DNA from 2 places in the Cupriavidus sp. 09_S30 genome. Region 1 is predicted to be linked to the other one. Evidence: predicted binding sites of a transcription regulator. Region 1 holds the regulator's gene; the other holds the start of a gene.
The links. The regulator sigma-54, encoded in region 1, starts transcription at its own class of promoters, with help from an activator protein. The targets are predictions, from matches to a motif close to TGGCANGNAANCTGCTTT.

Region 1 (12,045 bases):
AGGACATGCGCAAGCCAGCAAGGGCGTCAGGCGGGATTGCCTAGGCCGGGAGCGAGAACGCCCGGCGGCGGTCAGCCAGCCGGAACGAGTTCGCGGTGCCTCACCAGCACATTACCATGCACGCGGAAATAGCTGGCGAGCCTTTCCACAATATAGACGGAGCGATGCTGGCCGCCAGTGCAACCGATGGCTACCGTCAGGTAGCTGCGGTTGTCCACAATGAAGCTCGGCAGCCACTTTTCGACGTAGGCACGTATGTCTTCGGCCATTTCCAGCACCATCGGCTGGCTTTCCAGGAACTCCACCACCGGGGTGTCGCGCCCGGTCAGCGGGCGCAGTGCGAGGTCATAGAAGGGGTTGGGCAGCGAGCGCACGTCGAAGACGAGGTCGGCGTCGCTAGGCACGCCGTGCTTGAAGCCGAACGATTCGAACAGCAGCGTCAGGTGCAGCGGCTCGTCGCGGATGATCTCTTTGATCCACGCACGCAGCGTGTTGGTGCGCACGCTGCTGGTGTCGATGCGGTGAGCGGTCTCGGCCAGCGGATTGAGCAGTTCGCGCTCCATCTCGATGGCTTCGACCAGCGAAGTGTCGCTCAGGACCGGCTCGCCGCTGGGGGCCTGCGCGCTGTCGTCGGTGCGGATGGACAGCGGGTGGCGGCGGCGTGTCTCCGAATAGCGCTGCACCAGCGCCTCGTTGCTGGCCGTCAGGAAGATCACCTGCACCCGGTGTTCGGCACGCAGGTCTCCCAGCACATCGGGCAGCTTGTCGAGCGAATCGCGGCTGCGCACATCGATGGCGACGCCCAGGTGGGTATGGCCCTGCGACGCCAGGTAGCGGGCCAGCTCGGGCAGGAATTGCGCGGGCAGGTTGTCCACGCAGTAGTAGCCTGCGTCCTCGAGCACATTCAGTGCTACCGATTTGCCTGAGCCGGATATACCGGTGATAAGAATGATTCGCATAGCAGGGCAAGCATAGCACCCACTGGTGTCTCCGTCATGACGGACGGCACATAGGCCATGGCGCACCCCCGGGTCCACCATGGCCTGCCCACGGCCTGCGTGGCGCAGGCGCGTGCTCTTGGCGAAGGCGGTCGCTTACTTGGACAGGCAGTCCTTCATGAAGGACTTGTACTCGTCGCCCTTCTTGCCCTTGCCCTGCTTGCTGCATGCCGACATCTTTTCCTGCTGCGTCATCGGTGCCGCGGCAGGCTTGTTCGACAGGCACTCCTTCATGAAGGCCTTGCGCTCGTCGCCTTTCTTGCCGGCTGCCTGCGTATTGCATGCCTTCATCTTGTCCTGCTGCGTGTTGGCGGCAGGGGCCGCGGCCGCGGGGGCAGCGGGAGCAGCAGGGGCGGCGGGGGCCGAGCCCTGGGCGAACGCACCCGTGGCGAACAGCGGGGTCAGCAGTGCGCAGATCGCGATCATCTTCTTCATGCTCTTCTCCTGGCTGTGGAAGACTTCATGCCGCCCGCCATGCCGGCGTTGCGGCTTGTGACTGGGCCCGATGCCCATTACCGCACACAACGCGCGCCGCCGGCCTGCGTTGACGATCGCGCCCGTGTTCCTGTAAGCAATTGCAAACGGGCCGGCGGAGCGCCGGCCGGGGTCAGAGCAGTCTTCCCTGGCCACGCGAGACCGCGTCGGCCTGCATGGCGGCCCGCTGGCGATCCATGAAGTCGCGCAGGGTGTCGATGCCGCGCAGGCGCAGGATGGTGTTGCGCACAGCGGCTTCGACCAGCACTGCCAAGTTGCGGCCCGCCGCCACCTGGATCTTCACCATGTGAATCGGGAGCCCCAGCACGTCGAGGTATTGCGAATCCAGCGGCAGCCGCTCGAACTCGCCGTCGTTGCGGCGCACCAACTGCACCACCAGCTTGAGCTTCATCTTCCGGCGCACCGCCGTCTCGCCGAAGATGGTCTTGATGTCCAGCAGGCCCAGGCCGCGTACCTCGAGCAGGTTCTGCAGCAGCGGCGGGCAGCGCCCCTCGATGAAGTCCGGGCCCAGCCGCACGAAATCGACCGCGTCGTCGGCCACCAGGCCGTGGCCGCGGGAGATCAGTTCCAGGCCCAGTTCGCTCTTGCCGAGGCCCGACTCGCCCATGATCAGCACGCCCATGCCGAGGATGTCGAGGAACACGCCGTGCATGGTCACGCGCGGCGCGGAGATGCGCGACAGGTAGAGCCGCAGGTGGTCGATCACCGCCGCCGAGGAGACCGGGGTGGTGAACAGCGGCGTGGACGAGCGCGTGCAGCGCAGTTCCAGGTCAGGCGGCGGTTCCATGCCATCTGCGACCACCAGGAAGGGCGGCTCGAGCAGGATCAGCTCTCCCATCTGCCGCTTGCGCATCTCGTCGTCCAGCCGCTGGTAGTAGGTGATCTCGGGCTTGCCGAGCACCTGGATGCGGTTGGGGTGGATCAGGTTCAGGTGGCCCACCAGATCGGCGGCAGAAGTGGCCTCGCGGGCGAATTCCACGTCGAAGGCGCGATCCGCCCCTTCGAGACCCGCCACCCATGAGAGTTTGAGGTCGGCCGCGTTGTCATCGAAGATGGACTGGGAGGAGACGCCGGTGAGTTCCATGCGGGTAGGTCGTGTGGGGGCTTGGGAATGCTAGGACCGGCCGCGGGTGCCTTGGCCCGCACCTGCGGGCGGCAGCGAGGTCAGGGATGCCATTGGGTCAGCAGTTGGTGCACATCCTCGGGCGAGGGCAGCGTGGCCAGGCCCTCGCGCATGTCGCGGTCGGACAGCAGCTGAGCGATTTCCGACAGGATCTCCAGGTGCTGCTGCGTTGCCTGTTCGGGCACCAGCAGGAAGATCAGCAGCGAGACCGGCTTGCCATCGGGCGATTCGAAAGGGATCGGCTCGGCCAGGCGCATGAAGGCGGCCAGCGGTTGTTTCAGGCCCTTGATGCGGCCGTGGGGAATGGCCACGCCGGCGCCAAGACCCGTCGAGCCGAGCGATTCGCGCGCGAACAGGTTGTCGGTCACCGTGGCCCGTGCCACGCCATGGTTGTTCTCGAAGAGGAGCCCGGCTTGTTCGAAGACGCGCTTCTTGCTGGTGACGCTGACGTCGAGATTGATGTTGCCGGGTGGCAGCAATTTGGCCAAACGATTCATGGCAGATGCGCAGGAATTCCAATAAGCGGGCCGGTGCGCCTTGCGTCCGGCCGGGGGGGCAAAGAAGCGGAGTATCCGCTCGCTCCGCCGGTCGGGCGCCGGTATGCGGAGCATCCGGCCAATTATAGAGCAGCCCGCACGTCGCCTTGTGCGATGCGCAACCGGCCGCCCCATCGGGCTGGCTGGCCAGCGCCTTTCCTGCTGCAAGCGCAGCGAGCAGGCGAGCGTGACGGTTGCAGCAGTTCATGTATTGGAGAGCATACACCGCGCGGAGCCGCTTGCGTACTCCCCGAGGCGCGTGCGGTCCGCGCACCGGCGGTGGCCCAGAAAGCAAAAAACCGCGCAGAATGCGCGGTTCGTGGTCAGGCCTTTGTGCAGGTAGGCCGGATGACGGCCTCAAGGCTGATTGTTTTATTGTTGCATCTGCGCCGCGGCCATCTGGTACTTCACAGATTCGCGGTCGTGACTTTGCACGCGGTCCTTGTAGCGGATGACCTGGCGGTCCAGCTTGTCGACGAGGGCGTCGATGGCCGCGTACAGGTCCTCGTGGTGGGCTTCGACGAAGATGTCCTTGCCCCGCAGGTGCAGATTGATTTCCGCGTACTGGCGCCGGTCCTTTTCCTTGTGATTGTCGACAGAGAGCAGCACGCTTACGCCAATGACTTGATCGAAATGCCTGACGATACGCTCCAGCTTCGTTTCCACGTACTCACGCAGAGGCGGCGTGATGTCCAGGTGGTGTCCACTGATCTTGAAGTTCATAGCGCTTCTCCTTCTGAAAGAGCCGCACCAGGCAGGCGATGCGGCTCGGCTACAAAGACTTGCGGAGATTGACTGCGGGGATTTTGAGAGCTTCGCGGTACTTGGCAACCGTTCGGCGCGCTACGACGAAGCCCTGATCGCCCAGCAATTCGGCAATTCGGCTGTCGGACAAAGGGTTCTTAGGGTCCTCGGCTCCTATCAGTTGCTTTATCAGGGCTCGAATTGCCGTTGATGAAGCTGCACCACCCGTTTCCGTGGACACATGGCTGCCGAAGAAGTACTTCAGCTCGAACGTGCCCATTGGGGTGGCCATGTATTTGTTTGTCGTCACCCGAGAGATGGTTGACTCGTGTAATCCCAGTGTATCGGCAATCTCCCGCAAAACCAAGGGGCGCATGGCGATTTCACCGTGGCTGAAGAAGTTCCTTTGACGCTCGACAATTGCCTGCGAGACGCGCAGGATCGTGTCGAAACGCTGCTGGATGTTCTTGATCAGCCAGCGCGCTTCCTGCAGCTTCTGCTGCAGGCCGGCAGCGCCCGATTCCCCCTTGGCGCCACGCAGGATCTGCGCGTACATGTCATTGATGCGCAGGCGCGGCATCACGTCGGGATTCAGTTGTGCGATCCAGCCGCCGCCGCTCTTGCGCACGAACACGTCGGGCACGACGAAGTCAGCCTGAGGGCGATTGTAGGCATGGCCGGGATAGGGCGCGAGCGAGCGGATCAGTTCGTGCGCGGCCTTCAGCGCTGCCTCGTCTACCTGCAGTGCCTTCTTCAGCCGGGTGTAGTCGCGCGCGGCCAGCAGCTCGAGGTGGCGGGTGACGATCACCAGCGCCAGTTCGCGCTGCGGATGCGACAGGCGGCGCAACTGCAGCGCCAGGCATTCGGCGGCATTGCGCGCGCCCACGCCCGGTGGGTCGAAGCTCTGCAGCAGCGCAAGCATGGCCTGCACTTCCTCGATCTCGAAGGCCAGTTCTTCAGGCAGTTCTTCGCAGATTTCCTGCAGCGTGGCGCTGAGGTAGCCGTCGTCGTCCAGCGATTCGATCAGGAAGATGGCGAGGCCCTTGTCGCGCGCGGAGATTTTCAGCGGCGCGAGTTGCTCCATCAGGTGCTCGCGCAGCGTCGGATCGGCATCGCGCAGTTGCAGCGGTGCCTTTTCGTCTTCGTCGCCCTGGGGGCGGCGTGCGAAATCGTCCAGGCTCCAGTCGTTGCCGTAGTCGTCGGCGCCATCGCCGTAGCGGTCTTCATCGCCGCCGGCTTCGTCGGCGCGTGCCTCGCCGTTGCCCTGGCCATCTGCCGGGGCCGGCGCGGGCGCGCTCTGCACATTGATGCTGCCATCGGCCGCCACGCGCAGCGGGCTTTCGATCCAGTCGTTCTCGCGCTCCAGCAGGGGGTTCTCGATCAGCGCCTGCTCGACTTCCTGCTGCAATTCCAGCGTGGAAAGCTGCAGCAGCCGGATCGACTGCTGAAGCTGTGGGGTGAGGGCAAGATGCTGGGAGAGGCGGAGCTGAAGCGACGGTTTCATGCGGCCTATTCTATGCCCATCCGCATGGCTATGGAACGAAAATTGCTATCGCTTTTGCCGTGCCGTAGACGGTGGACATCGGCGTGCATCGGTGGCGCGAGGCCACCCCGTCACATGCGGAAATTCTCGCCCAGGTAGACCCGGCGCACCGACTCGTTGGCGATGATTTCCTGGGGCCGTCCTTGGGCCAGCACTGCCCCTTCGCTGATGATGTAGGCGTGGTCGCAGATGCCCAGCGTTTCGCGCACGTTGTGATCGGTGATCAGTACGCCGATGTTGCGTGCCTTCAGGAAGCTCACGATGCGCTGGATCTCGCCCACCGCGATCGGGTCCACGCCCGCGAAGGGTTCGTCGAGCAGGATGAAGCGCGGCGAAGAGGCCAGCGCCCGCGCGATTTCCACGCGGCGGCGCTCGCCGCCCGACAGCGACAGTGCGGGGTTTTCGCGCAGGTGCGTGATCTGCAGGTCGTCCAGCAGTCCGACGAGGCGGCGGTCGATCTCCTCGCGCGACAGCGGCTTGCCGTTCACCACCTGCAGCTCCAGCACGGCGCGGATGTTCTCCTCGACGTTGAGCTTGCGGAAGACCGAGGCTTCCTGGGGCAGGTAGGACAGGCCCATGCGCGCGCGCTCGTGGATGGCCAGGCCGCTCAGGTGCAGGCCGTCGAGCACGATGTCGCCCTCGTCCAGCGCCACCAGGCCCACGATCATGTAGAAGGAGGTGGTCTTGCCGGCGCCGTTGGGGCCGAGCAGGCCGACCACTTCGCCGCTCTTGACGTCGAGCGAGACGTCCTTGACCACCGTGCGCGAGCCGTAGCGCTTCTTCAGGTGGCGCACCGTCAGCGTGCTGCCCTCCGCGAGCTGGGCGGCGGCGGTGGCGGGGGCGAACTGGGTATCGGTCATGAGGGCAGACTGGTAAGGCAGGGGTTCAGGACTTCGACGGCGCGGGCGCGGGCTTGAGCTGGAGCGGCGCGGCGGCCGGCGCGCTGGCCGGCTGGCGCGGCGAAAGCACCGCGCGCACGCGCCCGGACGGGCTGCCGGCCGTGCTGTTGTCGCCGCCGCCGGTGGCGGTGTAGTACTCCTTGTTGCTGTCGTAGGTGATGACAGCCCCGCGGATCTCGTCGACCTGCTTGGCGCCGGCCAGCCGCGCCATGCGGGCCTGGCCGATCAGCTTGGAGATGCCCTGCTTGCCGTCGTACTCGATGCGGTCGCCCCAGCCGTCGATGTATTCGTCGACGTTGTCGCGCTTCTGGCGGATGTAGGCGAGCTTGCCCGGGCTGGCCGTAGCGATCGCGAACTGGTAGCCCTCGGCGTCGGTGCGCAGCTCGGCGGCGTCCGATTTCAGCACCATGGTGCCCTTGGTCAGCACGACGTTGCCGGTCAGCGTGTAGACCTGCTTCACGTCGTCGTAGCTGGCGTTGTCGGCCTCCAGCACCAGCGGCTTGTCACGGTCGGCACGTTCGGCGTGGGCAGCGGGCGCCAGGCAGAGCGCCGCGGCCGCGGCCAGCAGGGCGGGCGCGGTACGGGCGCGGAACCACGTCGTCAAGGCAGGAATCATGATGGCGAGTCGAAGGAGAGTACGGCGGGAGCAGGGCTCCGCGCGCGGTTGCATTGCTTAGGATTTCGGCGCGTCCGCGGCGCGCGGCGCGGTGATGATCGTGCCGCGCACGTTGCCGAGCAATTGTACTTCGCGCGTGACGTTGTTGAAGATCAGGCCGTTGGCTGTCATCTCGGATGCGCCGCGCGTCAGCTGTACCGGCTTGTCCGTCTTGACGATATCGTCGTTGACGAGGATCCGGAAGTATTCCGAGGCGGCGGTCATCTTCGGGTCCTGTTTCGGGTCGGCGCCCTGGGAGCGGATGACGAAGCCATTGTCGTACAGGTCGATGATGGAGCCGTCCGCATTCATCTTGCCGCGGTCCGCGCGGCCGCTCACCGGCGGGCGCCCGGGCTGGTAGGCGCGCATCGCCGGCAGGGTGAACGCGTAGGTCTGGTCGTCATCATAGTGGACCATCTTGTCGCCATTGAAGCGCAGCTTGGTGTTGCCGCTTTCGTCCAGCTCGGTGGCGGAGAAGCGATCCATGTAGTAGTCCGGCTCGTGGCGCTTGACTTGCGGGCCGGCCACCTTCTCGCGCGGCGAGTTGATCTGCACCAGCCAGAAGGTGCTGCCTGCCACCAGCGCCATCAGCAGCATGGGCAGGGCGCGCATCGCGAGCCGGCTGAGGGAAGACAGAATGGACTGCATGGTCGCGCGTCCTGCCTCAGATGACTTTGGCACGCGTCAGGTCGTGGATGTGCAGCGCGCCGACCAGGCGTCCGTCATCGTCCACTACCAGCAGCTGGTTGATGCGATTGGCCTCCATCAGCTGCACGGCCTCGACTGCCAGGCGGTCGGGGCCGATGCTGCGCGGGCTGCGGTGCATCACTTCGGCGATCGGCACGGTCTTCCAGTCGCGGGGCGTTTCCAGCAGGCGGCGCAGGTCGCCGTCGGTGAAGACGCCCACCGCGCGGCCGTCCGCGTCGACCACGGCCGTCATGGCCATGCCCTTGCGCGTGATCTCCATCAGCGCCTGCGCCAGCGGTGTGGTCTCGCGCACCTCGGGCACGGCATTGCCGCTGCGCATCACATCGCGCACATGGGTCAGCAGCTTGCGGCCCAGCGCGCCGCCCGGGTGCGAGCGGGCGAAGTCTTCCTCACCGAAGCCGCGTGCATCCAGCACAGCCACCGCCAGCGCGTCGCCCAGGGCCAGCGCCGCGGTGGTGCTGGCAGTCGGCGCCAGGTTCAGCGGGCAGGCTTCCTTCTCGACGCCGGCGTCCAGGTGCACGTCGGCCAGCTTGGCCAGCGTGGACGCCTGGTTGCCGGTGATGGAGATCAGCTTGGCGCCGATGCGCTTGACGATCGGGAGGATGGCGAGCAGCTCACCCGTCTCGCCGGAATTGGAGAAGGCGACCAGCACGTCGTCGCGGGTGACCATGCCGAGGTCGCCATGGCTGGCCTCGGCCGGATGCACGAAGAAGGCCGGCGTGCCGGTGGAGGCCAGCGTGGCGGCCACCTTGCGTCCGATATGGCCGGACTTGCCGATGCCGGAAACGACGACGCGGCCGCTGCAATGCAGGATGAGCTGCACCGCGCGCGCGAACTCGTCGGTCAGGCGGGCGGACAGGGCCGCCACGGCGTCGGCCTCGATTTGCAGGGTATTGCGAGCGAGCTTAAGTGCTCGATCGGCATCGAAATTAGCTATCATGGCGACGAAGTATACCAACGAATGCGATGGCGTCTGGCCCGCCCCAGCCGGGGGGCGTTTCCGGGCGGCAACCGCGCTTGCCGCGTCCCGTCGGCGGGCGGCCCGCGAGGGGCGGCCTGTGCGCCAGGCCGGCCCACCCTGAGCCTCTCGATGCATTCTCCGCTGGAACTCACCCTGGTGCTGCTGGCCGCTGCCGTGTTCGGCGTGGTCGCCTTCCGTATGCTGCAACTGCCACCCATGCTGGGCTACCTGGCGGTGGGCATCCTGATCGGGCCGAACGCGCTCGGGCTGGCCGGCGATTCGGGGCAGATCCAGTACCTGGCCGAGTTCGGCGTGGTCTTCCTGATGTTCTCGATCGGGCTGGAGTTCAGCCTCGGCAAGCTGCACGCGATGCGGCGGCTGGTGTTCGGCCTCGGCGGCTCGCAGGTGGTGCTGACGATGCTGGCGGTGGTGCCCGCCAGCCTGCTGTTCAACTGGCTGTTCCACCTGAGCTGGCAAGCGTCGATCGCCATCGGCGGCGCCCTTGCCATGTCGTCCACCGCCATCGTCTCCAAGATGCTGTCCGAGCGCATGGAGCTGGAGACCGAACACGGGCGCAACATCATCAGCGTGCTGCTGTTCCAGGACCTGGCGGTGGTGCCGCTGCTGATCGTCATTCCCGCGCTGTCGCGCAACCCGGGCGACATGGCGGCCGCGCTGATGCTGGCGGCGGTGAAGATCGTGGTGGCGCTGAGCCTGATCTTCTTCGTCGGCAAGAACCTGATGAGCCGCTGGTTCCACGTGGTGGCGGCGCGCCGCTCGCAGGAACTGTTCATGCTGAACCTGCTGCTGGTCACGCTGGGCATGGCGGCGCTGACCGAGCGGCTCGGCCTGTCGATGGCGCTGGGCGCCTTCATCGGCGGCATGCTGATTTCCGAGACGCCGTACCGGCACCAGGTGGAGGAGGACATCAAGCCCTTCCGCGACGTGCTGCTCGGGCTGTTCTTCGTCACCATCGGCATGCTGCTCAATGTGCGCGTGGTGCTCGACCACATCTGGCTGGTGCTGTTGCTGCTGGTGCTGCCCATCCTCTTCAAGTTCGTGCTGATCGCCTTGCTGGCGCGTGCCTTCGGCTCGCGCCAGGGGGTGGCCATGCGCACCGGCCTGGGCCTGGCGCAGGCGGGCGAGTTCGGCTTCGTGCTGCTCAACCAGATCGGGGGGCAGAACCTGGTCGATCCCGTGCTGGTCCAGGTGATCCTGGCGTCCATGCTGCTGTCGATGCTCGCCGCGCCCTTCCTGATCCAGTACAGCGATGCCATCGTGCTGCGCTTCGCGGCCAACGAATGGCTGCTGCAGTCGCTCAATATGACGCGCATTGCGGCGCAGAGCCTGCAGACCGAGAAGCACGCCATCATCTGCGGCTACGGCCGCAGCGGGCAGAACCTGGCGCGCATGCTCGAGCGCGAAGGCATCGCCTACGTGGCGCTCGACCTCGACCCGGACCGGGTGCGCGAGGCGGCGGGCGCGGGCGAGACGGTGGTCTACGGCGACGCCGGCCGGCGCGAAGCGCTGATCGCGGCAGGTATCCACCGCGCGGCGGCGCTGATCGTCACCTATGCCAACACGCCGTCGGCGCTGCGTGTGCTGCACCATGTCCAGGAACTGGAGCCGGGGCTGCCGGTCATCGTGCGTACCGTCGACGATTCCGAGCTCGACGCGCTGCAGAAGGCAGGTGCGACGGAAGTGGTGCCCGAGATCATCGAGGGCAGCCTGATGCTGGCCTCGCACGCCCTGGTGCTGCTGGGCGTGCCGATGCGCCGTGTCGTGCGCGGTGTGCAGCAGGCGCGCGATGCGCGCTACAGCCTGCTGCGCGGCTATTTCCATGGGCGCGATGACGAGGAAGACATGGTGGAGCGCGACTCGGTGCGCCTGCGATCGATTTCGCTCGGCATGCAGGCGAGCTCGGTGGGGCGCCGGCTCGGCGCCCTGGGCCTGGAGCAGATGGGCGTGGAGGTCACCGCGGTGCGCCGGCGCGGCATCCGGGCCTTCGATCCGCAGACCGACACGGTGCTGGAGCCCGGCGACATCCTGGTGCTGCGGGGCCCGCCCGAGGCGCTCGACGGCGCCGAGCAGCGGCTGCTGGCCGGCTAGCTGCGCGCTGGATGGATTGCCGGCGGCGCTCAGGCCGCCGCGCGGCGGCCGGCCGGGACGGGTTTGCCGGCGGGCTCCACCCAGGATGGCGGCAGGTCGCGCAGCACGGCAGCGGGATCGAGCGAACGGATCGGCACGCGCGGATCCGCCGGAATGCGTCCCTCGCCCTGCAGCATCAGGTAGCGCAGGCAGCACACCCGAAGAAAGGATGAGAAGTTCGCTGCCTCGCCGCGGTGGGCGGCGAGTTCGTCATGCAGCCGGGTGATCAGCTGGTTGACGGTCATGCCGTCGCGCTGCGCGAGCTCCTCCAGCACTTCCCAGAACAGCTTTTCCAGCCGGATGCTGGTAGCCACGCCGTGCAGGCGTAGCGAGCGCGACTGGCACAGGTAGGAATCCGGATTGGCCCGGATGAAGATCTCGCACATCGGCGGCTCCTGCGAGGCGGCGGCACGCTGCGATTCCGGCGTGCCGCGTTCGGAAGTCCCTAATGTACGATCCGCGTGCCCAGCACGGCAAGGAACTGCCCCAGCCAGGCCGGGTGGGCCGGCCAGGCCGGCGCGGTCACCAGATTGCCGTCGGTATGGGCCTGGTCGACGGCGATCTCGGCATAGCTGCCGCCGGCCAGTCGCACTTCCGGTGCGCAGGCCGGATAGGCCGAGCAGCTGCGGCCCTCCAACACCCCGGCGGCAGCCAGCAGCTGCGCCCCGTGGCAGACCGCCGCGATCGGTTTGCCGGCGCCGGCGAAGTGGCGCACGATCTCCAGCACTCTCGCGTTGAGCCGCAGGTATTCCGGCGCGCGGCCGCCCGGAATGAGCAGGGCGTCGTAGGCAGCCGGATCCACCTCGGCGAAGGTGGCGTTCAGCGTGAAATTGTGGCCGCGCTTCTCGCTGTAGGTCTGGTCGCCCTCGAAGTCATGGATGGCGGTGGCGCATTGCTCGCCCGCCTTCTTGTCCGGGCAGGCGGCGTGCACGATGTGGCCTACCATCTGCAGCGCCTGGAACGGCACCATGGTCTCGTAATCCTCGGCATAGTCACCCACCAGCATCAAAATCTTCTTGGCCATCGCTGTCTCCTGTATGGTTACGGCTGCACGGCCCCGCACCGGACCCATTCCGGCGCGGCGGCCCCGCGTCTTGCGGCGCGAACCATTGTGTTGCCGTCCGGCGCGGCGCGGGTGTTAACCCGCTACCGCAACGGCATGCCGATCCGGCTCCAGGGCTCGATACAACGCTTTACCAGACGCTTGCAGACGTTTTTCAAGGCATTCCCAGCAC
Region 2 (12,045 bases), on a different contig from region 1:
CCCTCCTCCCGTGCCGCCGACACTGCTGGCGCAATTCGATTACCTGTCCACGGTCAGCGGCGGAGGCTACCTCGGCGCCTTCTTCGCCAGCCTGTTCGTGCCCGGGCGCCTGCGCCGGGGCACCAATCCGGTCCAGGCGGCCGGCGATGCCTATCGCACACTGCAAAGCGAGCCGCCTGGGCGCATCCATACCAGCCACAGCGACGAGCCGACACGGGAGGCCGTCGCCTGGCTGCGCGAGAACGGGCGCTACCTGACCCCGACCGGCGCCGGCGATGCGCTCTATGCCGCCGCCACGGTCGTGCGCAACTGGTTCGCCATGCACTGCGTGCTGGGCAGCGCGCTGGTGACGGTGCTGGCGGCACTGGCCCTGGGCCGGCACTTGCTGACGGGCGCCTGGATCGCGCTCGGACGCTATCAGATCGACCTCCTGCACGATGCCCGCCAGGCCTTCAACGAAGGCGGCCTGCCGCTGTGGTGGAGCGAACTCCTGTGGTTGCCGTTGGCGAGCCTGCTGCTGCTCGCCGTGCCACCCGGGCTGGCGTACTGGCTGGTCTACCCCTCGCCGCAGGACCCCCAACGCGCGCGCCTGTTCAATGCCGCTACCCTGCTGGCCGCCCTGGCCGGACTCGGTTTCCTGCTGGCCGCCGCCGCCGTGTTTCCCGCGCATGCGCTGGGGCTGTCGCTGGCGTATCTGTTCCTCTTCATCGGCGCCACCATCCTGCTCGGCGTGGCCTGGTGTGCCGCCATGCTGCTGGCGCCGGCCACGGTCACCAGCTACCGCGTGCGCGCCACGCGGGCGCTGCGCTTCGGCCTCGGGCTCACGCTGTGGCTGGTCGCGCTGGGCCTGGCCGATACCCTGGCACGCAGCACCTACCTCTATGGCTACATGGCCCGCCAACACTGGAGCGTGCTGGCGCCCGGCGGCGTGCTGGGCGCCCTTGTCTGGATGGTGCGCTACGGCAGCACTCTGCTGGACGAGCGCGGCCGCGCCGGCGGGGCGGGGGGCGCGGGCTGGCTCAGCCATCTGCCGGTGTCCTTGCTCGCCGGCATCGCCGCGGCGGTGCTGGCACTGCTGGTCTTCATCCTGTGGTCGTGGCTGGTGCTGTGGGTGCGCTGGAACGGCCACGAGCCGGTCGACTGGCTGGTGTTCGGCAATGCCTGGACGACGCCGGTGCTGAGCCTGCTGACTCTAGCGGCGCTGGCCCTCGCGCTGCTGGCCGGCCGCTTTGCCGGCTTCCTCAACCTTTCCACGCTGCAGCCCTTCTACGCGGCGCGGCTCACGCGCGCCTACCTTGGCGCCTCCAACGGCCAGCGCTTCGGCAGCGCCGAACACGCGGCGACGCCCGCGCGGCGTGCCGCGCTCAGCGTGGCCGAGCCGGTGGCCGGCGACGGGCTCAGCCTGAACGCCTACTACGATCCCAAGGTGCTGGCGCCGCTGCACCTGATCAATGTCACGCTGAACCTCACCATCGACCCCGCCGAGCAGCTGGTCCAGCGCGATCGCAAGGGCAAGCCCCTGTGCGTCGCGCCGGGCGCGGGCAGCGTCTCACACGGCGCGGCCTTCCTGCCGCCGGACAACTATGCGCGCTTCACCGTCGACGGCCAGCCTTACCACCCCGCCAGCGGCAAGGCCAGGGCCAGCGAAGTGACGCAGGCGCAGGGCGTCGGCGACTGGGTCGCCATCTCGGGCGCGGCGGTCTCGACCGGCCTCGGCCGCGCCACCACGCTCGGCACCTCGATGCTGATGGGGCTCGCCAATCTGCGGCTCGGCATCTGGTGGCCGTCCTATCCGCTGGACGCCGGACATGGCGCCCATGCCTCGCGCCGCCAGGCCGACCGCGCGGCGCACCCCTGGCTGGACCGCTTCATCGCGCTGTTCGGCACCCAGTACTACCTCGGCTGCGAGCTCTCAGCGCGATTCCACGGCACCCGGCGCGGCTGGCAGTACCTGTCGGACGGCGGCCATTTCGAGAACACCGCGGTCTACGAGCTGCTTCGTCCGGAGCGCAATGTCGGCCTGATCGTGCTGTGCGACTGTGGCTGCGATCCCGACTACCGCTTCGGCGACCTGGCCAACCTCGTGCGGCTGGCGCGCATCGACCACGAGCTGGAGATTGCCGTCGACGAGCACGCGGCGGCCGATCCGGTGCTCGGCCAGGTATTCGGCGTGCCCGAGGACTTCCGCGCTGCCGCTCCCGCGGTCGGCAACGGTGGCAAGTGTGCACTGCTGCTCAACGTGTACCGCGCCGCAGAGGCGCAGCCGCGCCAGCCGGTGTGCCGCATCGTGTTGATCAAGCCACGCCTGACCGACTTCGTGCCGGTCGACGTCAGGGAATACGCCGCCACGCATCCCGCCTTCCCGCAAGAGCCGACCGCCGACCAGTTCTTCGACGAAGCGCAGTGGGAGAGCTACCGTGCGCTGGGCCTGGCCATCGGCGAGCGGGTCTTCGGCGGCGGCCCGCGCGGCGATGCGGTGGCGCGGACTTTGTTTGCACTGTGACCCGGCTGCCCTGCAGCCATGAGGCGATGCGGCGGCAGGCGCCAACGTCGCCGGTATCGTGCGCAGGCGGGCGCGGTCGCCGCGCGGGACGCGAAGCAATCCGCCGCTGGCTATGCCTGCATAGGCAGGCCCGGAATCAGCGGCGTACCCGTTTCTGCGGCCACGCCAGCATGGCCGTTTCGGCCACCGATTCCAGCGCCGCGCGCGTGGCGCCGTCGCGCGCCTGCATCGACATGCCCTGCATCACGGTGTTGAAGAAGCGCGCCAGGGCAGCCGCATCGGCATCCGCAGGCAACTCGGCGCTGTCGATCGCTTGCTGGATGCGCGTCTGCAGCGCGGCCTGCATGTCCTTGCGGCGCTGCTTCAGGGTGTCGTCGATATAGGCGCAGTCGACGGAATGGCTGGCGCCGGAGAGCAGGAAGCAGCCGGCCGGGTTGCCGCGTGTGCTGAACAGGGCGGCCGCGCCGTGCAGCAGCGCGTGGATGGCCAGGTGTGCGGCGCCGGGCTGCGCCAGCGGCGCATACAGGCGCGCGCCGTGCGTCTGCGCGTAGCGGTCCACGGCCTCGTAGAAGAGCTGTTCCTTGCTGCCAAAAGCGGCATAGAGGCTGGGCGCGGTGATCGACATCGCCTCGGTCAGCGCGGCGATCGAGGTGGCGTCATAGCCATGCCGCCAGAACAGTGACATGGCGGTGCCAAGGGCCGCGTCGCGGTCGAACTGGCGGGGGCGGCCGCGGCCGGGCGATACACTCTTTTCCATAGTGGTCATTATATTTTTCCGTTGTCACCGCCGCCAGCGCTGATTAATATAACGATCGCTCCATAAATCAGGACGATGCCCCGGCTGCCCGCCCTTGCGGCGGCCGAGGGGGCACGCAACGCCGATGATTCCCTACTCCCTGCTGGACCTGTCTCCCATCGCGGAAGGGTCCGATCCGGGCCAGGCCATGCGCAATTCGCTCGACCTGGCGCGCCACGCCGAACGTCTCGGCTATCGCCGCTTCTGGCTGGCCGAGCACCACAATATGCCGGGCATCGCGAGTGCCGCCACCGCGGTGCTGATCGGCTACGTGGCGGGCGGCACCTCGACCATTCGCGTCGGCTCGGGCGGCGTGATGCTGCCCAACCATTCGCCGCTGGTGGTGGCCGAGCAGTTCGGTACGCTGGCCTCGCTGTATCCGGGCCGCATCGACCTGGGCCTGGGCCGCGCGCCGGGCACCGACCAGGCCACGGCGCGCGCGCTGCGCCGCCATCTCGGGCAGGACACGGCCGACACCTTTCCGCAGGATGTCGAGGAATTGCTGGCCTATTTTGACGAGCCGCGGGCGGGGCAGCGCGTGCGCGCGGTGCCGGGCGCGGGCCTGAAGGTGCCGATCTGGCTGCTGGGCTCCAGCCTGTTCAGCGCGCAGCTGTCCGCGGCGCTGGGGCTGCCATTCGCCTTCGCCTCGCATTTCGCGCCGGGTTTCATGCGCCAGGCCGTCGACCTGTACCGCCGCACGTTCCGTCCCTCGGAAGCGCTGGCCAGGCCGCACGTGATGCTGGGCCTGAACGTGTTCGCCGCGGACACGGAAGCCGAAGCCAGGCGCCTGTTCAGTTCGCTGCAGCAGCAGTTCCTGGCGCTGGTGCGCGGCACGCCGGGCAGGCTGCGCGCGCCGGTGGACGATATCGAATCGATGTGGACCGAGAGTGAGGCCGACCATATCCGCCGCTCGCTGGCCTGTTCCGTGGTGGGGGATGCGCAGGGCGTGCGCGAAGGCCTGCAGCGCTTCATCGAGGACCTGCGCCCCGACGAGCTGATGCTGACCGGGCAGATCCACGATCACACGGCGCGCTTGCGCTCCTTCGAGATCGCGGCGCAGGCGCTGCGCGAACTGGCGCCGCGCAACTGAACGCGGCGCCCGCCGCGGGCGCCCCGCAGCGGGGCCTGATGTCAGGCGGCCAGGCGGAAGGCCGACACAGCCTGCAGCATCGACTGCGCCTGCGCGGCGAGCGATTCGGCCGCGGAAGCAGCTTCTTCCACCAGCGCCGCGTTCTGCTGCGTGACCGAGTCCATCTGGCTGACGGCGCGGCCGACCTGTTCGATCCCCGCGCTCTGCTCGGATGACGCAGCGCTGATTTCGCCCATCAGGTCGGTCACGCGTCGCACGGCTTCGACCACCTCGTCCATGGTCGTGCCGGCGTTGGCGACCAGGGCGGCGCCATTCTCGACCTGGGCCACCGAGTTGTCGATCAGGGTCTTGATCTCCTTCGCAGCGTTCGCGCTGCGCTGGGCCAGGCTGCGCACCTCGCCCGCCACCACGGCGAAGCCGCGGCCCTGCTCGCCGGCGCGTGCGGCTTCCACCGCCGCATTCAGCGCCAGGATGTTGGTCTGGAAGGCGATGCCTTCGATCACGCCGATAATGTCCACGATCTGGCGCGAGGCGCCGTTGATCTCGCCCATGGTGCTGACCACCTCGCCCACCACTTCGCCACCGCGGTGCGCGATGGCCGATGCGTCTGCCGCCAGCGTGCTGGCCTGGCGCGCATTGTCCGCGTTCTGCCGCACGATGCCCGTGAGCTGCTCCATGCTGGCCGCGGTCTGCTCGAGCGCCGACGCCTGCTCCTCGGTGCGCTGCGACAGGTCCCCATTGCCTTCGGAGATCTGGCGCGTCGCGGTGGCGATGGCGCCGGCCGCGCCGACGACGTCGCCGAGCGTGCCGGACAGTTGCCCCTGCATGCGCCGCATGGCGGCCAGCAGGCTGCCCTCGTCCCCGTCGCGTGTCTTGACCGGCACGGTGAAGTCGCCGCCGGCGATGCGCCTGACCACCTCGGCAGCGTAGGCCGGGTCGCCGCCCAGGCTGGTGCGCACGGTGCGCATGATGGCCAGCATTACCGCCGACATCAAGGCGCCGAGCAGCAGCGTGCTCAGCAGCGCCTGCACCAGGTTCTCGCGGAAGGCGGCGTCGACATCGCGCAGGAAGACACCGGTGGCGACGTGCCAGTCCCAGGCCGGCACATAGCGCACATAGGTCAGCTTGCGTTCCGGTGTCTCCGTGCCGGGCAGGCGGCCCCGGTAGGTGGCGAAGCCATCGTCGGGGCCCGCGCCGTCGCGCGCGCCGGCGCGGCCGGCATCGACGATGCTCTGGTAGACCAGCTTGCCGTCGGGGTCCTTGAAATCGCCGACCAGCTTGCCGTCCATCTGCGGCAGGCCGGGGTTGAGCACCACCTGCGGCTTGGAATTGAGCAGCAGGATGTAGCCATTGTCGCCGAAGCGCATGGCCCGGATCGCGTCCTTGGCAGCCTGCTGCGCCTGCTCCTGGCTCACCTGGCCCGCTGCGGCCTGCCTGGCGTAGCGCGTGACGATGCCTTCGGCGGCGGCAACCAGCGACTGCAGGCTGGCGCGGCGCTCGTCCATCATGACGCTGCGCGTATGGACGGCGTTCCAGGTGCCCAGCGCCAGCAGCGCCACCCACAGCGCGCCCAAGGCCATCCAGAGTTTGGTGTTCAGCGAAAGTCGATTCATGTCAATGCGGTGCGTCTGCGGTGCCAGCATGCGTATACGACCGCGCTGCAGCATTTCTTGAGGTCCCGGGGTGTAAGTGGATGTTGCTGCACTGGTGTGCCGGGTACCGCGCGGCACGATTTGCCCAAGCCGGATGCCGTCGGATACAGTAGAAGTCCGTTTTCCGATGACCCATTCCGAAGAAGCGCATCGATGCGCTCGCCCGTCCGCTGCCTGGCGGCAGCCCGCTCCGCGCGCGTCAGCCGCCCGGGGCGCCAGACGATTAGGAGACCACGATGGATCTGCGCCAGCGCGAGCACATCGAAGCGGTAGTCCAGGCAACGACGCGCGGCCTTGCGCTGCAGGGCGAGGCTGCGGCCGATGCCATCATCCGCAGTTCCTGGCGCCGCTGTGTGCACCAGTACGGGCTCGATCCGTCGCGCATGCAGGAGGCGCGCATCCTGCCGCAGGCCCGGCTGCGTGAGCACCAGCAGCGCCTGGACGATTTCGTGCGCATCGCGCGCCATGGCCTGCAGACCCTGTACGGCCAGGTGGCCGGCCTGGGCTACGTGGTATTGCTGACCGACGCGCAGGGCGTCACCGTCGATTACCTGGGCGATGCCGGCGCCGACGCGCCGCTGCGCCGCGCCGGGCTCTACCTCGGCTCCGAATGGAGCGAGAGCGGGGCCGGCACCTGCGCCGTGGGCACAGTGCTGGCCACCGGCGAAGCGCTGACCGTCCACCAGGCCGATCACTTCGACGCCACCCACATTCCGCTGACCTGCACCGCGGCACCGCTGTTCGACACCCACGGCAGCCTGAATGCGGTGCTCGACATCTCGGCGCTCACCTCGCCGTCAGCCAAGGCCAGCCAGGCGCTGGCGCTGCAACTGGTGAAGATCTACGCGGCCCACATCGAGAACGCCAACTTCCTGCGCGTGCACCGGCACGACTGGATCCTGCGGCTGAACGCAGCGCCCGAGTTCCTCGATGTCAACCCGGAATACCTGATCGCGCTCGACGCCGGCGGGCGCATCGTCGGCCACAATCGGCGTGCGCAGCGCATGCTGGAGGCGGAGTGGGGCGCCGGCGGGCTGGCGCGCCCGGTGCGGGGCTTATCTTTCGAGGATGTGTTCGACGCGGGCCTGTCCGATCTCGGCCGCTTCGTGCATTCGACGCCCAGCGAGCACCGCCTGCTGGCGCTGGCGCGCAGCGGTGGCCTGCTGTACCTGAGCGCCACGCCGCCCGCGCTGGCGCGCGCGGCGTCGCCGCAGGTGCCGCAGGTGCCGCCGAGCCGCGTTGCCCTGCCGGCGCCGCTGGCCGCGCTGTGCGGTGGCGACGTGGTCTTGCAGCAGCAGCTGGAGCGCGCCGCCAAGCTGGTCGATTCGCCTATCAACCTGCTGGTCCATGGCGAGACCGGCAGCGGCAAGGAATATTTCGCCAAGGCGCTGCACGCCGCCAGCGCGCGCCGCGCGCAGCCCTTCGTCGCGGTCAACTGTGCGGCGATTGCCGAGACGCTGGCCGAGAGCGAGCTGTTCGGCCACCTGCCCAACAGCTTTTCCGGCGCCGGCGCGCGCGGCAAGCGCGGCCTGATCCAGGAAGCCGATGGCGGCACGCTCTTTCTCGATGAGATCGGCGACATGCCGCGCGAACTGCAGTCGCGCCTGCTGCGCGTGCTGGCCGAGGGCGAGGTGCTGCCGGTGGGCGCCGCGCGGCCGGTGCCGGTGCGCCTGCGCGTGATCTGCGCCACCCACCATGACCTGGAAGCGCTGGTGGCGCAGGGCCGTTTCCGCGAGGATCTCTTCTATCGGCTCGGCGGCGCCCGCTTCGTGCTGCCGCCGCTGCGCGAGCGCGGCGACCTGGACTGGCTCATCGACAAGCTGCTGGCCGAGGGCGAGCCGGCCGGCGCCGCAGGTCCGACGCTGCTGTCGGCCGAAGCACGTGCGCGCCTGCACCGGCACCGCTGGCCGGGCAATCTGCGCGAGCTGCGCAACGCGCTGGAGTACGCGCGCGCGGTCTGCGTGGGCGCGTGCATCGAGGCGGCCGACCTGCCGGACGGCATCGGCATCGCGCCGCCGGCGGTTGACCCGATGCGGCCGGAAGATGCCGCCACCGCCACCGCCACCGCCGCCGCCGTGTCTGAACAGCGCGCGGATACGCCGCCGCTGCCAGAGCGGCCGGCGCTGACGCCGGAGGGCATGCTGCTGATGCAGTATCTGCGCGCGTCGAACTGGAATCTCAGCGCTGTCGCGCGGCAGATCGGTGTGAGCCGGATGACGCTGTACCGGCGCATGGCCCGCCTGGGTATCCAGTCTCCCAATCAGCGCGACGCCGAGCGCTGAGCCGCAGGCAGCCGCACTCAGCCGGGCGCCCGCGTCGCCGGCGATATGGACGCCATCGGCCGGATCACTCCGGCCTCTACACCTGTCCACCCGCTGTGACAGCCGCACTGTGACACCTGTCACGCCCGCAGCGCAACAATGCCGCTGCAAGCGGGCCGTCATCCGTGCGGCAGCGCTGCCGCACGCGGGTTATCCCTCAGAAATCCATGCCTCTGCCGTGCCTCCGGTCACTCAGGCTGGCTGGCACGCGCATTGCAAAAGCCCTGGGACAGAGACAAGAACATCCAGGAGACAGGCATGGGCAACCCGAGCCGCGCCACGCCGCCACTGGTCGGCATCATTGCCAACCCGGTGTCGGCGCGCGATATCCGCCGCGTGATCGCCAACGCGAACAGCCTGCAGCTGGCCGACCGCGTCAATATCGTGCTGCGGCTGCTGGCCGCGCTGGCCGCCTGCGGCATCGGCCGCGTGCTGATGATGCCTGAGCGCGAGGGCCTGCGCGTGATGCTGGCGCGCCACCTGATGCGTCGCCAGGGGCCGGACGCTGCGCTGCCAGCCGTCGACTACATCGACATGCCGGTCACGGCCACGGTGGACGACACGCTGCTGGCCGCACGCCGCATGGTCGAGGCCGGCGTGGCGGCCATCGTCGTGCTCGGCGGCGACGGCACGCATCGCGCCGTGGTGCGCGAATGCGGGACGGTTCCGATCGCCGGCCTGTCGACCGGTACCAACAACGCCTTTCCCGAGATGCGCGAGTCCACAGTCACCGGGCTGGCCACCGGCCTGTATGCGAGCGGGCGCGTGCCGGCCGCGCAAGCGCTGGCGTGGAACAAGCGGCTCGATATCGCCATCCGTGATGCGGACGGCGGCCTGCGCCGCGACATCGCCCTGGTCGACGCGGTGATCTCGCACGAACACTTCATCGGCGCGCGCGCGCTGTGGAAGCCAGACACGCTGGCCGCCGTCTATGCCGCCTACGCGGATCCGGAGGCGATCGGCCTGTCCTCCATCGCCGGGCTGCTGCAGCCAGTGGGGCGCCGCGAGCCGGGCGGACTGGCCGTCGAGCTGGGCACGCACGACGACTGCGCCTTCGTGCTCGATGCACCGATCGCGCCCGGCCTGCTCTGCCCCGTGCCCGTCGCGGGCTGGCGCCGGCTCGAGCATGGCCATCCGGCGCGTGTGCGCCAGCGCAGCGGCATCGTCGCGCTGGACGGCGAGCGCGAGCTGGCCTTCGGCGCACACGATGAGGTCACCGTCACCCTGCACGAGCAGGCCTTCCGCAGCATCGACGTATCCGCCTGCATGCGCCACGCCGCCGCCGCGCACCTGATGCGGCGCGAAGCGTCGCCAGGCGTCCGCACTCTTCCCGGCAGCGCCAGCACTACCACCACCACTACCACCACCAGCACCACGACTACCAACACCCACTGAAGGAGACAGCGATGGCCACTCCATCCCCGCGCGGCGAACAGGCGCCGCTTCCGCTCGACAAGCAGACGCTGCTCGACGTCTACCGCAGGATGCGCACGATCCGCGAATTCGAGGAACGCCTGCACGTCGATTTCTCGCGCGGCGACATTCCCGGCTTCGTCCACCTCTACGCCGGCGAGGAGGCCGCGGGCGTCGGCATCCTGCACCACCTGAACGATGGCGACCGCATCGCCAGCACACACCGAGGGCATGGCCACTGCATCGCCAAGGGCGTGGACCCCGTGGCGATGATGAAGGAGATCTACGGGCGCAAGGGCGGTTCGTGCAATGGCAAGGGCGGCTCGATGCATATCGCTGACCTGTCCAAGGGCATGATGGGCGCCAACGGCATCCTGGGCGCAGGCGCGCCACTGATCTGCGGCGCCGCGCTGGCGGCCAAGTTCCGCGGCAAGGGCGAGGTCGGCGTGACCTTCGTCGGCGATGGCGCTTCCAACCAGGGCACCTTCCTCGAAAGCCTGAACCTGGCTGCGGTGTGGAACCTGCCGGTGATCTTCGTCATCGAGAACAACGGCTATGCGGAATCCACCGCGCGCGAGTACGGCACCGCGGTGGACAGCTATGTGGACCGCGCCGCCGGCTTCGGCGTGCCCGGCGTGACTGTAGACGGCACCGACTTCTTCACCGTGCACGAAGCGGCCGGCGAGGTGATCCGCCGCGCTCGCGAGGGTGGCGGTCCTTCGCTGCTCGAATGCAAGATGGTCCGCTTCTACGGGCATTTCGAAGGGGATGCGCAGACCTACCGCGCGCCCGGAGAGCTGGACGAGATCCGCGCCAACAAGGACTGCCTGAAGCGCTTCGCGCGCACCGTGACGCAGGCCGAGGCGGTCTCCGCCGCCGAGTTGGAAGCCATCGACCGCGAGGTCGCGGCGCTGATCGAGCGCGCCGTGCAGGAAGCCAAGGCGGCGCCGCTGCCAGGACCGGCCGACCTGCTGACCGACGTCTACGTGCGCTATTGAAGGCGCGACCGCCGCGCGGCGGGCTGCGCGGACACGACGGACCAACCGCATCCACCGCATCAACCGCAAAGAACGCATCGACAGGAGACAAGACATGTCGCGCAGACTCAGCATGAAGCTGGCGATCAATGAAGCGATCGACCAGGAAATGACCCGTGACCCGAGCGTGATCATGCTCGGCGAGGACATCGTCGGCGGTGCCGGCGCCGATGGCGAGAAGGACGCCTGGGGCGGCGTGCTCGGCGTCACCAAGGGCCTGTACGCCAAGCACGGCGACCGGCTGCTCGACACCCCCTTGTCGGAGTCGGCCTACGTGGGCGCGGCCATCGGCGCCGCGGCCTGCGGCATGCGGCCGATCGCCGAGTTGATGTTCATCGATTTCATGGGCGTGTGCTTCGACCAGATCTTCAACCAGGCGGCCAAGTTCCGCTACATGTTCGGCGGCAAGGCCGAGACGCCGGTGGTGATCCGTGCCATGGTGGGCGCGGGCTTTCGCGCCGCTGCGCAGCACAGCCAGATGCTGACGCCGATCTTCACCCATATCCCGGGGCTCAAGGTGGTCTGCCCGTCCACGCCCTATGACACCAAGGGCCTGCTGATCCAGGCCATCCGCGACAACGATCCGGTCATCTTCTGCGAGCACAAGAATCTGTACGGCCTGGAGGGCGAGGTGCCGGAGAACTCCTATGCGATTCCCTTCGGCGAGGCCAATATCGTGCGCGACGGCAAGGACGTGTCCATCGTCACCTACGGCCTGATGGTGCACCGCGCACTGGAGGCCGCGGCGGCGCTGGCGAAGGAGGGCATCGAAGCCGAGGTGATCGACCTGCGCACGCTCTCGCCGCTGGACATGGACACGGTGCTGGAAACGGTGGAGAACACCGGCCGCCTGGTGGTGGTGGACGAGGCCAGCCCGCGCTGCAACCTCGCCACCGACATTGCGGCACAGGTCGCCTCGCAGGCCTTCGGGGCGCTCAAGGCCGGCATCGAGATGGTGTGCCCGCCGCACACGCCGGTGCCGTTTTCGCCGGCACTCGAGGATCTCTACATCCCCAGCGCGGCGCAGATCGCGGACGCGGCGCGCAAGACCATGAAAGGAGGGAAGCACTGATGTCCGGCAAAACGCAAACCGCGGGCATCACGCCCATCGTGATGCCCAAGTGGGGCCTGTCGATGAAGGAAGGCACGGTCAATGACTGGCTGGTGGAGGAGGGCGACCCGATCACGGTGGGCATGCCCATCCTGGACGTGGAAACCGACAAGATCGCCAAC

Region 2: AC1Z3O_RS34875 (ATP-NAD kinase family protein) is a predicted target of sigma-54. The motif match lies at 8,565-8,582, and genes of this name have one in related genera.

The regions. Positions count from the first base shown of each region.
Region 1 covers NZ_JBXOWI010000001.1:3,437,683-3,449,727, reverse strand. The annotation lists gene AC1Z3O_RS16125 (LON peptidase substrate-binding domain-containing protein) at 1-7, opposite strand, end outside; gene rapZ (RNase adapter RapZ) at 72-959, opposite strand; gene AC1Z3O_RS16115 (PsiF family protein) at 1,095-1,433, opposite strand; gene hprK (HPr(Ser) kinase/phosphatase) at 1,606-2,577, opposite strand; gene ptsN (PTS IIA-like nitrogen regulatory protein PtsN) at 2,658-3,113, opposite strand; gene hpf (ribosome hibernation-promoting factor, HPF/YfiA family) at 3,525-3,875, opposite strand; gene AC1Z3O_RS16095 (RNA polymerase factor sigma-54) at 3,925-5,400, opposite strand; gene lptB (LPS export ABC transporter ATP-binding protein) at 5,511-6,299, opposite strand; gene lptA (lipopolysaccharide transport periplasmic protein LptA) at 6,325-6,954, opposite strand; gene lptC (LPS export ABC transporter periplasmic protein LptC) at 7,012-7,641, opposite strand; gene AC1Z3O_RS16075 (KpsF/GutQ family sugar-phosphate isomerase) at 7,658-8,641, opposite strand; gene AC1Z3O_RS16070 (monovalent cation:proton antiporter family protein) at 8,792-10,771, shown strand; gene AC1Z3O_RS16065 (ribbon-helix-helix domain-containing protein) at 10,801-11,196, opposite strand; gene AC1Z3O_RS16060 (DJ-1/PfpI family protein) at 11,256-11,834, opposite strand.
Region 2 covers NZ_JBXOWI010000002.1:3,280,837-3,292,881, forward strand. The annotation lists gene AC1Z3O_RS34850 (hypothetical protein) at 1-2,503, shown strand, start outside; gene AC1Z3O_RS34855 (TetR/AcrR family transcriptional regulator) at 2,640-3,269, opposite strand; gene AC1Z3O_RS34860 (LLM class flavin-dependent oxidoreductase) at 3,385-4,389, shown strand; gene AC1Z3O_RS34865 (methyl-accepting chemotaxis protein) at 4,431-6,002, opposite strand; gene AC1Z3O_RS34870 (sigma-54-dependent Fis family transcriptional regulator) at 6,278-8,323, shown strand; gene AC1Z3O_RS34875 (ATP-NAD kinase family protein) at 8,621-9,757, shown strand; gene AC1Z3O_RS34880 (thiamine pyrophosphate-dependent dehydrogenase E1 component subunit alpha) at 9,769-10,773, shown strand; gene AC1Z3O_RS34885 (alpha-ketoacid dehydrogenase subunit beta) at 10,868-11,884, shown strand; gene AC1Z3O_RS34890 (acetoin dehydrogenase dihydrolipoyllysine-residue acetyltransferase subunit) at 11,884-12,045, shown strand, end outside.